Regions from separate parts of the Pseudoalteromonas sp. 2CM39R genome, predicted to be linked through region 2. Evidence: riboswitches for the same ligand, from Rfam matches in the RefSeq annotation. Region 2 holds a riboswitch; the other holds the start of a gene.

Region 1 (8,036 bases), on a different contig from region 2:
GAAATAAATGAATTTTTTTCTGCCGGTGTTAAAAATACACTTTCTAGATCTGGGTTCAGGCGACGATTCATATTCGCTAACTGAAATTCATAGTCGAAGTCAGACACCGCACGAATACCACGAATAAGCACTTCGGCATTATGGTCGCGAGCTAAATCAGCTAATAAGCCTGAAAAACCAATTACATTCACGTTATCAAGATGCGCCAAAATTTTATTAGCAAGCTCAACGCGCTCATCAAGGGTAAAGCAGGGTTGTTTACTTGGGTTATGCGCAATGGCAACAATTACTTTATCGAACATTTTTGCCGCGCGATGAATTAAGTCTGTATGGCCATTTGTAAGTGGGTCGAAAGTGCCCGGATAGATTGCAGTAACGTTCATAACTATCAGCGATTTATAAATTTGCCTGCTATATTAACAGTGTTTTCTCGACTATGCAGCTTAGAAAATACGCGTATCGGATTAGGAACCTTCACCTATATAAGGTACTAAACCGATTGAGGTTAATATTTTTCAAGGTAGTATTTAATTGCCGCGCATTTGTTTATACTGCTCGGCTGGGGAACGTAATAATCATAAAAACAGAGTAATTATGCTATGAGCACAAAGGACAAGATCATACACACCAGCATCGAGTTATTTAATCGCCACGGTGAGCGTGCCATAACAACCAATCATATCGCTTCGCATATGGGGATAAGCCCAGGTAACTTGTATTATCACTTTAAAAATAAAGAAGATATTATTCGCCATATATTTGCTTTGTATAGCGACCACTTACACACACACTTTAAGCCTTTGACGCCTGATGATGATGCGCTAGAGAATCTAGCCGGTTATCTAGATTCACTGTTTGAATTAATGTGGCGTTTTCAGTTTTTCTACGACAACTTAGGCGATATTTTATCTCGTGATGAAGAGCTGAAAAAAGGCTATATTGCGTTTCAAGCTGAGCTTTTAGAGCAAGTCAAAGATGTGCTGTTTGCATTACGTGAAGGTGGTGTTATTTGCATTGAAGACGAAGATGTTACAGAACTTGCGCATATGCTTAAAATGACCGTGAGCTTTTGGACGCCTTACATCAAAGCTCGTCGCTTAAGTGGTGAACTTGCCAGAGCTGATATTTATAACGGTATTTTAAAAGTATTACTGCTATTAAAAGCTCATTGCACCGAGCAACACCTAGAGCAAGTTAACCAATTAAGAGCTAAGTATTTAGCTCTTGCTGAAACAGAGCAAAGCGAACAATAATCCCGCAAAGCAGTTTATTTCCTAGACGCTATAATTTTTGTTATAATCGCGCGCCCTTGAGGTTGCTATACCTTAGGGCGTGTGAAATCCACAGTCTAAGAGTGAACTATGCTTAAATTTATCGTCAAATTACACCCTGAAATCGCGATCAAGAGTAAATCTGTTCGTAAGCGTTTTACCAAGTTATTAGAAAATAACATTAAGATCGTTTTGCGTCGTGTTGACGAAAAAGTTCAGGTAAGAAACAACTGGGACAATATCTCTGTTGTTAGCTTGCTAGAATCTGAGCAAGTTCGCTTAGATATTATCGATGGCTTAAAACGCATTCCAGGTATCGTACAGTTTATTGAAGTAACAGAAACAGACTTCGATTCAATCGACGATATTTACCAAAAAGCACTTGAACTAATCGGCCACACGATTGCGGGCAAAACATTCTGTGTGCGTTGTAAACGTTCTGGTAAGCATGATTTCACATCGAGCGATGTAGAGCGCTACGTAGGTGGTGGTTTAAACCAGCATGTTGAAGGTGCGCGCGTTAAATTATCTCACCCTGAAGTGACTGTTCGCTTAGAAGTACGTGATGATAAAGCATACATTGTTACTCAAACTCACTTAGGTATGGCGGGCTTCCCGTTGCCAACACAAGAAGATGTACTATCGCTTATGTCGGGCGGTTTTGACTCTGGTGTTGCAAGCTATCAAATGATCCGTAAAGGTGCACGTACTCACTTCTTGTTCTTTAACTTAGGTGGTGCTGCGCACGAAATCGGTGTTAAGCAGGCGAGTTATTATATCTGGAAACAGTTCAGCTCTACTCATAAAGTGAAGTTTGTTACTGTTGATTTTGAACCTGTTGTAGCAGAAATCTTAGAGAACGTTGAAAACAGTCAAATGGGTGTTGTGCTTAAGCGTATGATGATGCGTGCCGGTAGCCAAGTTGCAGAAAAACTAGGTGTACAAGCACTGGTAACAGGCGAAAGTATTGGTCAGGTATCAAGCCAAACATTGGCTAATTTGAGTGTGATTGACCGTGTGACAGAAACTTTAATCATTCGCCCGTTAATCCAACACGACAAGCAAGATATAATCAATATTGCGCGTCAAATCGGCACGGCTGAAATGGCAGAAAGCATGCCTGAATACTGTGGCGTAATTTCTAAAAAGCCAACGGTTAAAGCTAAAATCAAAACCATTCTTGCCGAAGAAGCTAAGTTTGACTTCGACGTGCTAAATACAGTTGTTGAAAATGCGCGTGTGATGGATATTCGCGATATTGACACCGAAGCAAAAGAAGAAGTTAAAGAAGCTGAGTCTGTATCTGATTTACCTAAAGGAGCGGTTGTTGTTGATATTCGCTCACCTGAAGAAGAAGATGCAAACCCACTAGAGCTTGAAGGTATTGAAGTTGTGCATTTACCTTTCTTCCGCTTAGCGACTAAATTTGGTGACTTACCAAAAGATAAAGAATATTACTTATATTGTGCTAAAGGTGTGATGAGCCAGCTACAAGCGCTGATCTTGCACGAAGAAGGTTTTAGCAACGTAAAAGTGTATCGTCCGTAAGGGATGGTAATAAAAGCGCGACATGTTCGCGCTTTTTTAATGCCTGAAATAATTACGAGAAACGAGAAGCAAGTAACTTTACTCTTTCTCCTTTCCCCTAGTAACTAGCAGCTAATTAACTTTTTATTTTTACCATGCTCAGCATGGCCTGATTATAGGGAGTTTTTACCCCTAACTTAGCGCCTTGCTCGCACACATAACCACAAATTGCATCAATTTCTGATTCTCGATTATGGCTGATGTCTTGCTGCATAGAAGAAAAGTTTTCAGCGGTGGCTGTCATCACAGAATAGGCTTGATCCAGCGCCTCGCTGAGTTTTACTTTAACCCCTTGTTTATTAGCTACCAGGCACGCTTCACTAAGTAAATTGATTATGCGCGTGCTAAATTGCGGTGCACGTAGCTGGCCATTTTTTACGTTATGAATCGCTGTTAACGGGTTAATAGCAATATTCACTAACAGTTTTTGCCATCGCAATGAGTGAATATCATCGCTCACTGAAAAGTGTGGTAAGTAACTAAACTGCTGCTTAAGTTCACCGAGGTTTTCGCTTGCAGCTGTATTACATGCACCTAACACGCTTTCGCCATTACCTGTATGGCTCACACTATAAGGCGCTGTTTTAAAACCAGCTAAACGCGTTGTTAAAAACGCTAACCCTTGCGTGTTTAAAAGCTGGGCATTGAGCTCATCGACATTCCCCATGCCGTTGTGAGAAAGAACGATTTGGCATGCTTTACTGAGGTAAGGTTTTACTTGTCCAAAGGCAGTTTGCACCTGAAATGCTTTTACTGTTATTAACACCAAGTCAAAGGGGGCTGATTGACTTAGCTCTTTGTGATTAATGATACGGGCTTTGATAGGGTGTGATTTACCATTACTCGCTTGATAAAAACGCGTGGTCAGGGTCGGCTTACGGGTCAGTAATGTAATGTCATGTTGCGCAGATAAAAAATGGCTAAACAATAAGCCAATCGCACCGTCGCCAACAATTAAAATGTTAGCCATTACGTTGCTTACTACCTAAATGAAAACCAAGTTTAATGATAAAGTAACTTACAGCACCAATAAAGTCAGCGACAAAATCCCCAACCGAAGCTTGACGGTAAGGCAGCATATCTTGCATAAACTCTATGGCTGCACCATATCCGGCTAACAGTAAAATTTGCACCATAAGTGGCAATTTAAAGGCTTTATCCATCACCATGGCCAGTACAAAGAAAATACCAAAATGCGCCACTTTATCAACGTGTGGAAAGAGGTTGCTCACCCCTTTAATTTCTTTGGCAAATAAAATTGTAAAGCCAATAATGCTGGCTAAAAAGATAACTTGGTAAACACGCCTTGTCACAATAAACCCTAAAAATGCCGAAATTGAATGGCCAGTATATCAAACAATTTTTGCATCGCACCTGAACAAGTTGGATAAAAATAGAAAGAATCTATAAATAAGCGTTATAATTGCCAACCATAAATGAATTTAAAAAAGACTATGTTAGGAGAACCCCATGCCTTCATTTGATATTGTTTCTGAAGTAGAAATGAACGAAGCGCAGAATGCAGTAGATAATGCAAAGCGTGAACTAGAGACGCGTTTTGATTTTCGTGGTGTTGATGCATCAATCGAACTAAGTGACAAAGTAATTAAGTTAAAAGCAGAAGCACCACAACAAGTTATGCAGCTTTTTGATATTCTTGCTGCGAAAATTTCAAAGCGTGGTTTAGATGTATCTAGCCTTGAGCTTAAAGATGAGTCGCGTAGCGGTAAATACGTAATGCGTGACGTTGCTCTTAAGCAAGGTATTGAAAAAGACGTAGCGAAGAAAATCGTTAAGTTAATCAAAGACTCAAAGATCAAAGTACAAGCTGCTATTCAAGGTGAAGAATTACGTGTAACTGGTAAAAAGCGTGATGATTTACAAGAAGCAATGCAAGTTGTTCGTACTGCTGATTTAGGTCAACCATTCCAGTTCAAAAACTTCCGCGATTAATACTCTATGTTTTTAGCTTTAAGCTGTAAGTTTTAAGCTATAAGCCTACAAGTTTCTGAACTTTACAAGGAGCGTATTTTGAGACAAATATTAGGTTACAGAGAAAAAGATATCTTCTAGCTATTTTCAGCTAGAGGATATTTATGTCAGTAAAAAACAAAGCAATAGATCGTAATAAACACGGTAAAATAAACAGAAAATATACAGGCCCACACAGTACTTATTTTTACCAACAAACACCAAGCTGGTGGGTGAAAATGACGATGACCAAGCCAAGAAGACGTTTAAATAAAACTCTTTGTAAGCTTGTGCTGAATGGTGCTGACCCAGAAGGAATTGTTTTTCCGTTAGGAAACTCGAAACCTCATGAGTATTTCTGGTAATCATTGTTTTATAAAAGCCAATCAGCCTCGCTGATTGGCTTTTTTACTTTCGGCTTACAGCTTAAAGCTTAAAACTTTATTTTAGCAGTATAGCCGTCCATTGACTTTCTTCCCCAAAATCATCACAATAACGGCCTATTTTCGAGGTGCTTGCTGTATCTTCAGATACGTTTTATTTCAAAGGGTGAAATAGTCGCAAGATAATCGGGAAGTCGGTGCGTTTTCAGGGAGAAAACAATGCCAACACTGCCCCCGCAACGGTAATGTATATGCCATGCATGTACAGAGTCCGGAGACCGGCCTTGAAGTAACTTACTATTCGCGTGTGCGGTGGGCACAGGCTAGGGGATATCATGCTAAATAAATCTGCGTTAGGCGTAGCGGTTGCTGCTGCGTTGTCTTTTTCTGTATCTGCTGACGAGCAATCAATCGAGCATATCACAGTTACTGCCAATAAATTCGAACAATCAATTAATGATGTATTAGCCAGCGTTACTGTCATTGACCGTGCTGATATTGAAGCAAGCTATGTTCGTGACTTACCAAGCTTACTGGCCACCCAAGCAGGCTTTCAAATTAATGCCAATGGTGGTTTTGGGCAAAGCTCAGGTGTGTCATTACGTGGTGCAAGTTCTCGTCATACACTTATTTTAATTGATGGTGTACGCACCGGCTCTGCAACACTTGGCTATAAAAGTATTAGCAATATTCCTTTAAACAGTATTGAGCGTGTTGAAGTAATTAAAGGCTCACGTGCTGCTGTATATGGTTCTGATGCGCTAGCTGGTGTGATTAATATCATTACGCGTAAAGCACAAAATACGACCTTAGATGTTACTTTTGGCTCAGACTCTTACCAAGAGTACCAAGTAGCGACAGGTGGCCAGTTTGCGGGTGTTGATGTTGCAGTTAATGCTGGTTATGAAAAAACAGATGGATTTGATGTTCTGCAAGGCTTAGCCCCAGATGAAGACGGCTACGAGAACAAAAACCTTGGCTTTAATCTAGGTTATCAAAATGAGCAGTTAGGTGAGTTTTTAGCGCAAGCACAATACTCAGAAGGCGAAGCAAAATACGATAGCGCTTATAGCCCTGCAGACAGCACTGTAGAAAAAGGTGAATTCGAAAATTACCAAGCTTCACTAGGTTGGAAAAAAGCTTTCGAAAAACACAGCCATGCCATTGATATTGCAATATCAAGTGATAGTTCAGATGACTCACGTATTGATTACACAGGCGCAACGGTGGTCGATAAGTTTGAAACTGAGCGTGAGCAAATCGATTACAATGGCCAATACTTTTTCAATCAAGCTCTGACTCTTAGTGGCGGTTTGAATTGGTATAAAGATGAAGTGAACACTAACTCTGGTACTTACTTAAAAGACAGCCGTGAAGTATTCGCTGCGTTTGTTGGCGCTTATTATGACGACGAACAAGTGCTGGCAAACCTAACCGTTCGCCAAGATGATGATCAGCAGTTTGATGATGAAACAACTTACACCGCAGCTGTTGGCTATCACTTAAATGACATCGCTACATTCCGCGTAAGTCAAAGTACGGGTTTTAAATCTCCAACATTTAATGACTTATATTACCCAGGCTCAGGTAACCCAGAGTTAAATCCTGAAACATCAGATAACCAAGAGCTTGGTTTATCACTCAATGTGAATGATATCAGCTTAGATATTGCGATTTTCCGCAGCGAAATCGACAACAAAATCGCTTGGGCACCAAATGCATCAGGGCAGTGGATCCCAACCAATATAAACGAAGCTCGCCACGAGGGTGTTGAGTTTAGCTTTAAAAACCAAGTATTTGGCTTTGATCACAGCTTTAACTTTACCTATCTTTCAGCGGAAGATACTGAGACAGGTCAGTCACTAACCTATGTGTCAAATCACAGTGTGAATTGGTCATTAAACAAAGCATGGGGGGATTTTGATGCCGGTATCGATATGCAATACCGTGGTGACCGTGATGGCAAGTTAACGCACTTACCTTCGTATACGTTATGGAATTTAGTAGGTCACTACCAAGCAACTGACAACTTAACTGTGTCACTACGTGTAGAAAACCTATTCGATAAAGAGTACAACGCCGTTGATGCCTATGGTACAGATCTAGATGGTGATTACATCAACGACGAATTTTATTACTACAACACGGCCGAGCGTCGCCTGTTTGTAGGTGCCCGCTATCAGTTCTAATAACCACTAAGGTCTGCTGAGTTGTTTACTTATAGCGAGTAGTTGACATTAATTTGCCCGTTGATGTCATTAGTCTTAAGTTAAAACAAGCTCAGCGTTATTATTAGTTCTGCGTCTAAAAGCTCGCTACCTACTTAGCGGGCTTTTTTCATTTTAGTTTATCTGCGTAATACTGTTCGAACTTTGCAAGCTTAGGGGCAATCAGAATACTGCAATAACCTTGATTTGGGTTTTCATTGTAATAGTCTTGATGGTACTGCTCTGCAGGGTAAAAGTTTGTAAGCGGGCTAAGCTCGGTGACAATCGGCTCACGAATTTGCTTTTGTAAGGCATCAATCATGGCTTGAGATTCTGCTTTTTGCTTTTCATCATGATAGTAAATAACACTTCGATACTGGGTGCCGACATCATTACCTTGGCGGTTTAATTGTGTGGCATCGTGTAAAGTGAAGAACATTTCAAGTAGGGTGTTATAGCTCACGATACTGCTATCAAAATCAAGCTGAACCACCTCAGCGTGACCCGTTAAGCCGGTACAGATTTGTTGATAACTAGGGTTTTCAATCTCACCGCCAGCATAGCCAGAACTGACATTAAGCACGCCTTTTACGCGTCTAAATGCGGCATCAATACAC
Region 2 (8,036 bases):
GCGCCGGACGAAATACCAAATAAATAAGGATCTGCTAAGGGGTTACGGGTGACTGTTTGTAGTATTAAACCTGCAATCGCTAAGCCACTCCCAGCTAAAAAAGCCAGTAAAGTACGTGGCATTCTTAATTCAATAATAATACGGCTGGTAAATGAAGCCTCGTTTGAAAAGGTTAAGCTTTGATAAACATCTGCGAGCGACGTGGGTGCCGCACCAAAACTCAGTGCAATAAATAAACTTAATAGTGCGCATAGTAGCGCAGCGATTAATGCAACGGTATGGTTAGAAAAAACCGTCATATTATTGGTATCCATAATAATAAGTAATATGAGGAATAGCCTCACCCGAAGCAGCTACTTGAGGGTGAGTGCTCACTTGTGCACAAACGCCAAACACCTCATCCAGCATCTGCTCAGTGACCACTTTATTTGGCTTACCTGCATCAACAACTTTTCCATTTTTAATAACCACTAACTCATCACACATAGCAGCAGCTAAATTTAAGTCATGAAATGACGCAAATACCGTGATCCCTAGAGATTTAGCCAGCTCCATCAGTTGAATTTGATATTTCACATCAAGGTGACTAGTTGGTTCATCCATAATAAGAAGTTGCGGTTGCTGCACAATAGCGCGGGCAATAAAGGCTCGTTGCTTTTCACCGCCAGATAGCGAATCAAATAATTGAGTACTATGAGATTCAAGCCCCACATGGCTAATAGCCTGAGCTATTTTTTGTTTATCTGCTTGGGTGGTCGAACTGAATAACGTTTTATGTGGCGTAAGCCCTAGAGCCACAACATCGAATAACGAGAGGTTAAATTGCGACGGTGTTTCTTGGAGCACAACGGCAACTTGCTTGGCGTAGTCTTCGCTTTTTAGTTGCCAAATATCGGTGTTATTAAATTTAACCTCTCCCGCTGACGGCTGATTAAATCGATACAAGCACCGCAGTAAACTCGATTTTCCCGCACCATTAGGACCAATTAAGCCAACAAACTTGCCACGCTCAATACTCACATTAATATGCTCAAGGATTAAGGTGTTACCCACTCGCCAAGAGACATTATTAACGGTTAGAAGTGCAGTTTTTTTAGCGGTTTGAGTGTGCAAAAAATTATCCTAGGCAGAGAAAACCCACACTCAGTACCACAAGTACCAAAAAGAAAATGAGTTAACCCGCTCGTTATATGAAGTTTTAAGGCACTTGTATCTGACTTACAGTAAAACTGTTCACAGTTACGGGTATAGTTGAGGAGTTTCACCTCATTCCAAATGCTTGGCTATTATGCGCAGATAAGTAAATAATTTAAAGCAAAAAAAACCGCACTCAGCTGAGTGCGGTTAAAAGGGAGTGTTTTAACTAAGTATTAGTTAAAACTTATATTCCATACCTAAACCTAGGTAATCTTGGTCAACGTTGTTGTCCATATCAAAACTTGAGTAAAAGCCAAATACCTTAAGGTTTTTGTTTAGCTTGTGATCAACACCTACCGATACTGCGCTTTTATCATCGCTGTCATCAAAATCCATTGTTTGATATTGCACTTTAAAAGTGTTGCTACCCATTAGGTAAGCTGCATTCAATAAGTAACCGTCAGCCTCAGCGCTACCGTCTACTTTTTCTTGTGTTTGGTACATTGCGCCAAGTCTAAAGTCTTCAATTTTACCTTGAACTGTTGCACGTACTACGTCGTAACCATTTACTTCACTATCAGCAGCAACAGCAGCATATACAGCGCTCTTTTTAAGACCTGCATCGCCGTAAGTTAATGCCACTGAGTAACCATTTTTGGCATCTTTATCGTCTTCTGCAATAAATGAAGCTAACACTTTAAAGCCTTCATATGAGTTTGAAGCGTAAGATACTGAGTTACCTAAACGGTTTTCACCTTTAAACGTATTTTTAATATCACCTTCAAGGTCATTAAATAAATCAAGTTTACCTTGCGCCTGCTTTAGCGCGGTATCGTTACGGCCTATTACTACCTGACCAAATGAACCTTTAAAACCTACATATTGATTACGCGCTGAAATATTATCTTTATCGCCTTTTGAGTCAGCGTCCGACACATCAACCTGAAACTCAAACTTATAAACAGCTTCTAAACCGTCTGAAATTTTTTCAGACCCCTTAAGTCCGAAACGAGATGCATTACTTTTAATTTCAGTAAACGACCCTTCTCCATCATCAGATGATTGAACGGTTACATTCGCTTTACCGTAAATGTCTACTTCTGCAAGCGCATTAAAAGATAAACCACTAAGTAAGGCTAGGCATAGGCTCGATTTTGCAAATTTCATGTTATTTCCTCGATAAACACAATAGACTAATTTTTAAAACAGCAGCAGTGTGTCACCGCTAAATGACAAAAATATTACAAAGGACATATTTTTGTCTTTTTAAGTTAATAAAACTGCATTAAATCTGAAATCAAAATAACATCTAAAATATACCGTCTAACGACTACTTACTTTGTTTCAGTAAACTCGGTGTCATTTGCGACAGCAAATTAACCAGAGTTTCTATTAACTCTTTCTGTTCGTTATCTCTATGATAGGCAACAAATACATCTCTTGACGTATTTTCTACCCCTTTTACATGAAAAAGTTCGCCTTTTTCTAAATGGTCTTTAACTAATACCTGTGGAATAAACGCACTGCCGCCACATTGCAGTATTAAATCAAGCGCTATACGTCCGGTACTGGTTCTAAAATAAGGCGGCGTTTTACCGGTAAACTGACGCGCATGCCAAAGAGAAAACGTAGTTCCCCAATCAACATAAACATATTGATTATCAAAAAAGTTATCGCCTGTTGCGGTATCGTAGCCACTAACCGGAATAATAGGTAGTTCACAAATTCGTTCAACAACGAGTTCGTCTACTTTTGGTGGATCAAATAAAATGGCTAGATCAAGGGTGCGCTCTAATAGTAATCGAGTACTCTCTTGTTGTGCTTTTACCTCTGCCACCAAAGATACACCGGGCATAGCCGATACTATATTTGTAATACCAAACTGTAAAAACGCATCCCAAATATTAGGAGTCCCAGCCAAGCTGATTTGCTTATGCATATTATCTGCAAGTGCAACATCCACTTTGGCCCTTTGCATTCCAGTAATAATCATTTGTGCATGCGGCAACAAGCGCTCACCCGGAGCCGTTAGTTGAATATTATTGCGCTGGCGAATAAATAAATTTACGCCTAAGCCCTGCTCTAATTGACGAATTCGAAAACTCACTGCAGACTGCGTTATGTATAGGTTTTCTGCCGCTTTACCAAAATGGCGAGTACGCACCACTTCAACAAATGTTTTTAATAAATCTATGTCCAATTTTTTATCCTCACGATAAAAATTTTTTGTTTAAAAAAATAGCGATTATGACCCATACTCCAGCTAATAATTGGTATGAGGGTACAGCTATGAGCAATGATATTTCACTACTTCGTCAAGCATTTGTTAGTCAACGTCAGTTTTATGATGATCAAAACTTTCCACGCGGATTTAGCCGCAGCGGACACTTTACCTTGTTAGAGGCAAGTATTTTAGAACAGCACGGTGTTGTTTTAAAAAGTTTGTATAACAAAACAGTTGAGCCGCAAAACGAATATCAACAACAATTTGTAAATGCAATAAGTGGCATCATAGAGCCAAGTAACCCCATTGAGCGAGCATGGGTTAAATACTTAAAGCTAACAACCTGCAAAACAAAATTTCATACATTATTTGGTCGCTCAAAAATTTCAGGGCCAACACCAATCAGCCAAGATTATTATTCTGAGGCTGACAATCTATAAGTCATTACAATAGTTGCTTTTTGGCGTTTTAGCAGTTACAACTTGTATAAGCAAACACTTTTGCAAAATTTAAACAAGGCTGTTACGTGACGCACAGAATACTTATTATTGAAGACACCCCTACTATTGCGCGAGTGCAAAAGCATATCGCGCAAAAAGCGGGCTACGAGGTTGATATTGCTCAGTCGCTGGCTGAGACTAAAGAGCTGATAAGTAAACATGCTTACTTTTGCGCAGTGGTAGACTTTATATTACCTGATGCCCCACAAGGGGAAGCGGTTCCCTGCACCGTTGCAGCAGATATTCCTACCATAGTTATGACAGGCAATATCGATAATCAAACTCGCGATACCGTCGAAAAATACCCTATTATTGATTACATTATCAAAGGCAATAAACAAGCTTACGAATATTTAGAAAAGCAGCTTTATCGCCTACCTCGAAATAAGCAGGTAAAAGTACTGGTTGTTGATGATTCAGCTTCAACACGCCAATATATTTGTAATTTATTAACACGTCATAAATATCAAATCTTTCAAGCAGCCGATGGCCTAGAGGCGCTTAAAGAGCTTGAAAACACCCCTGACATCTCTGTGATCATCACAGATAAAGAAATGCCTAACATGGGCGGTATTGAGCTATGTAATGAAATTAGGCGCATTTATAGTAATGACGAAAAAGCTATTATTGGTATCTCAGGCGCTACATCGTCTAATTTGTCTGCCTTATTTTTAAAAAATGGGGCAAATGACTACTTGTATAAACCTTTTAATAGTGAAGAATTTTACTGCCGGTTAAGCCAAAACGTCGATATGCTAGAGCATATCGAAACTATAAAGCGCCAAGCCAATACTGACTATTTAACTAAACTCCCTAATCGCCGTTACTTTTTTGAAGAGGCTAATAAGTCATTAAAGCAGTTTAAAAAAGCAAAAGCACCAGCCATGTTAGCTATGCTTGATATTGACCATTTTAAAGCTATTAATGATACCTATGGCCATGATGCCGGAGATGAAGTGCTTAAAGGGCTTGCGATATGCTTTAATAAATATTTTGAAAACCAATTGGTTGCCCGTTTAGGCGGAGAAGAATTCGCGGTATTTTTTACTGAGCTAACCGAACAGGAAGCGCTAAAACGACTAGAGAGCTTCAGGCTTTTTATTGAGCTTAACAGTCATGAATTCAGTCAAGCAAACATCAAGTTTACGTTATCGATAGGCTTCAGCCACAGTGAAACCTATCAAATTGACGAACTATTAAAACAAGCCGACTTAAAGCTCTACAAAGCAAAAGAGTCGGGTCGTAATAAAGTGGTTTAGTTTTTAAACCACACCAGAGGCTACAATGGCCGCTTTTCTGCGTTTTCGCGATTGATGGTATGAGTCCCAACTAAAAATAGCCAATGCACTCCAAATACACGCAAAGGTAATTACGCGCTCAGCATCAAACACCTCACCATAAAATACCACCGCTAAAATAAACATTAGGCTAGGCCCTATATACTGAAAAAACCCTAACGTTGTATATTGCAAACGCTTAGCCGCGCCGGTAAAACACAGCAGTGGCAGCGTAGTTACTATGCCCGCGCTCACCAATAATACATTGGTTAGCCAATCATTCCCTGGTAAATTTGACGTTTCAGTCGGTACCATTAGCCACCAATAGGTAAGCGCCACGGGTAACAATATTAATGCCTCAATTAAAATCCCAGGCAGAGCATCAACTTGTAGCTTTTTACGTAATAGGCCATATAGTGCGAAAGATGTTGCTAATGAAAACGCTACCACGGGGAATGAGCCAAAACTAATTAGCTGTAACAGCACGCCTGTAAAAGCTAAAGCAACAGCAGCACCTTGCAACTTACGTAATCGCTCGTTTAAAAACACCATACCAAGCAACACATTTAATAGAGGATTAATGTAGTAACCTAGGCTGGCATCCAACATGTGATTGTTATTGATGGCCCAAATAAACAATCCCCAGTTAAACCCTAGTAAGGTCGAGGTAACAACTAACATCAAAATAAGTTTAGGTTGGATTAAAATGCGTTTAATTTTATCCCAGTAGCTGAGCACACTCACCACCACAATAAGAAACACCACTGACCAAATAACACGGTGCATTAAAATTTCAAATGCTGACACATGTTGGATCATCTTAAAATAAATGGGTGCGAGGCCCCACATAAAAAAAGCGAGGCAGGCAAAAATAGCGCCCTTTCGCTGCTCGGTATCAATCGACATAGTAACCACTTGGTGATTTAAAAGGCCGTCAGTTTACCCCCCTCTCACTTTTTAGCCAACTAAATACGTGCCCGTTCCAAAAGCAATTTGTACTGACTGCTCATTGTGTAACTCCATTCGGCACACACATACTTTATTTCCTGAGCGAATCAGCTTAGCGCTAGCAATAAAAATCTCGCCTTTGCCTGGGCGTAAATAGTCGGTGCGTAAATCTATAGTCCCCAGTGTGGCTAGCCTTTTATGTACACTGGGTAAATCTGCATCGTCTAGTTTTCCGATCACACTGGCAGCAGCAAGCATTCCACCGACATTATCAAGTACCGCCGAAATAACTCCGCCATGGAGAATTTTTTGCGCGGGGTTGCCTATTAATACATCTTGCCAAGGAAAGGAGATTTTAGCTTGTTCAGTACTAAGTGACTCTACCGCTATTTTTAAAAATTGGTTAAAAGGCATATTATTAACAAACAACGCCCCAACTTGTTCAATCAACATTTCTTTATTCATTATTATTCTCTATGTTTTAAGGTGGTACGATGAGTAAAGCACAACTTAAAGCTGTTGTAACCTCCTCGATTATCATTACCGATGTTTACACCAAATAATGAAAGCTAAAGACATCCTGATAAAAAACCACTAAAATAGCGCCGATGAATACACTAACTCCCTCTCCAAATACGCTGGTGCGTAAACCTGAAACTGTACTCAAACAAGTGTTTGGTTACAGCGAATTTCGCGACGGTCAAAGTGCAGTAATCGATGCTGCGATTAACGGCCAAGACTCGTTAGTATTATTGCCTACCGGTGGTGGTAAATCGGTGTGTTACCAAATACCCGCACTAGTATTAGAGGGGGTAACCATTGTTATCTCTCCGCTCATTTCTTTAATGCAAGATCAAGTAACTCAGTTACAAGCTCTAGGCGTAAAAGCCGCTTATATAAATAACAGCTTAGCCCGTGAAGAACAGCAGTTAGTCTATCAGCAGTTGCATCAGGGGCTAATAAAATTACTTTATGTTGCCCCAGAGAAAGTACTACAAAGAGAATTTTTAGAGCGCTTATCGCATTTACATGTCAGTTTGTTTGCTATTGATGAAGCACACTGTGTTTCTCATTGGGGACATGACTTTAGACCTCACTATTTTAGATTAAATGAATTAAAGCAACGCTTTACACATGTACCTATGATGGCACTCACTGCCACCGCTGATAAAGCCACCCGCTTTGATATTGTCGAACAATTAAAACTTCAACAACCCTACATTCACACCGGCAGCTTTGACCGCCCTAATATTCGTTACACCATAGAAGAAAAATTTAAACCTATGGTGCAATTACTACGCTATTTGAAAGAGCAAAAAAATCAAAGTGGCATTATTTATTGCACCAGCCGCAAGCGGGTTGATGACATTGCTGAAAAACTTGCCGATGCAGGCCTTAATGCGGCGGCTTATCATGCAGGAATGAGTAACGAACAGCGCCAATTTGTGCAAACTGGATTTGCCCGCGACGATATTCAAATTGTGGTTGCCACTGTTGCCTTTGGTATGGGAATTAACAAGCCTAACGTACGTTTTGTACTGCATTACGACATTCCCAAAAGTATTGAAGCGTATTATCAGGAAACCGGTCGCGCTGGGCGTGATGGACTGGCTGCAGAAGCCATTATGTATTTTGACCCCGCTGATATAGGGCGGGTTAGACGCTTTTTTGAAGATATTGACGATGAACAACGCCGTCGTGTAGAAGAGCAGCGTTTTAATGCCATGGCCAGTTTTGCCGAAGCCCAGACCTGCAGACGTCAAATATTATTAAACTACTTTAGTGAATACCAACGAGAGCCGTGCGGTAACTGCGATATTTGCTTAAATCCTCCAAAAAGCTTTGATGGCACACTTGTGGCCCAACAAGCACTTTCGTGTGTGTATCGGGCACAGCAACGATTTGGTTTAGGTTACATTGTAGAGTTATTACGCGGCGCAAATACCAGCC

What was found. Region 2 has a riboswitch for cobalamin ahead of MTF66_RS23590 (ABC transporter ATP-binding protein). Riboswitches for the same ligand answer to the same signal wherever they lie in the genome.
Region 1: it holds a riboswitch for cobalamin, as region 2 does, so the genes downstream of both, MTF66_RS20995 (TonB-dependent receptor domain-containing protein) here and MTF66_RS23590 (ABC transporter ATP-binding protein) in region 2, are expected to answer to the same signal.

The regions. Positions count from the first base shown of each region.
Region 1 is NZ_JALNTM010000009.1:276,951-284,986, forward strand. Features, by position in the region: gene coaD (pantetheine-phosphate adenylyltransferase) at 1-383, opposite strand, end outside; gene MTF66_RS20965 (TetR/AcrR family transcriptional regulator) at 600-1,253, shown strand; gene thiI (tRNA uracil 4-sulfurtransferase ThiI) at 1,362-2,819, shown strand; gene MTF66_RS20975 (ketopantoate reductase family protein) at 2,935-3,828, opposite strand; gene MTF66_RS20980 (VanZ family protein) at 3,821-4,171, opposite strand; gene MTF66_RS20985 (YajQ family cyclic di-GMP-binding protein) at 4,329-4,811, shown strand; gene MTF66_RS20990 (hypothetical protein) at 4,955-5,194, shown strand; cobalamin riboswitch at 5,360-5,514, shown strand; gene MTF66_RS20995 (TonB-dependent receptor domain-containing protein) at 5,548-7,401, shown strand; gene msrA (peptide-methionine (S)-S-oxide reductase MsrA) at 7,550-8,036, opposite strand, start outside.
Region 2 is NZ_JALNTM010000011.1:245,785-253,820, reverse strand. Features, by position in the region: gene MTF66_RS23595 (iron ABC transporter permease) at 1-299, opposite strand, end outside; gene MTF66_RS23590 (ABC transporter ATP-binding protein) at 301-1,113, opposite strand; cobalamin riboswitch at 1,187-1,317, opposite strand; gene MTF66_RS23585 (porin) at 1,375-2,304, opposite strand; gene MTF66_RS23580 (LysR family transcriptional regulator) at 2,468-3,337, opposite strand; gene MTF66_RS23575 (DUF413 domain-containing protein) at 3,427-3,801, shown strand; gene MTF66_RS23570 (response regulator) at 3,888-5,120, shown strand; gene rarD (EamA family transporter RarD) at 5,124-6,044, opposite strand; gene MTF66_RS23560 (thioesterase family protein) at 6,096-6,551, opposite strand; gene recQ (DNA helicase RecQ) at 6,695-8,036, shown strand, end outside.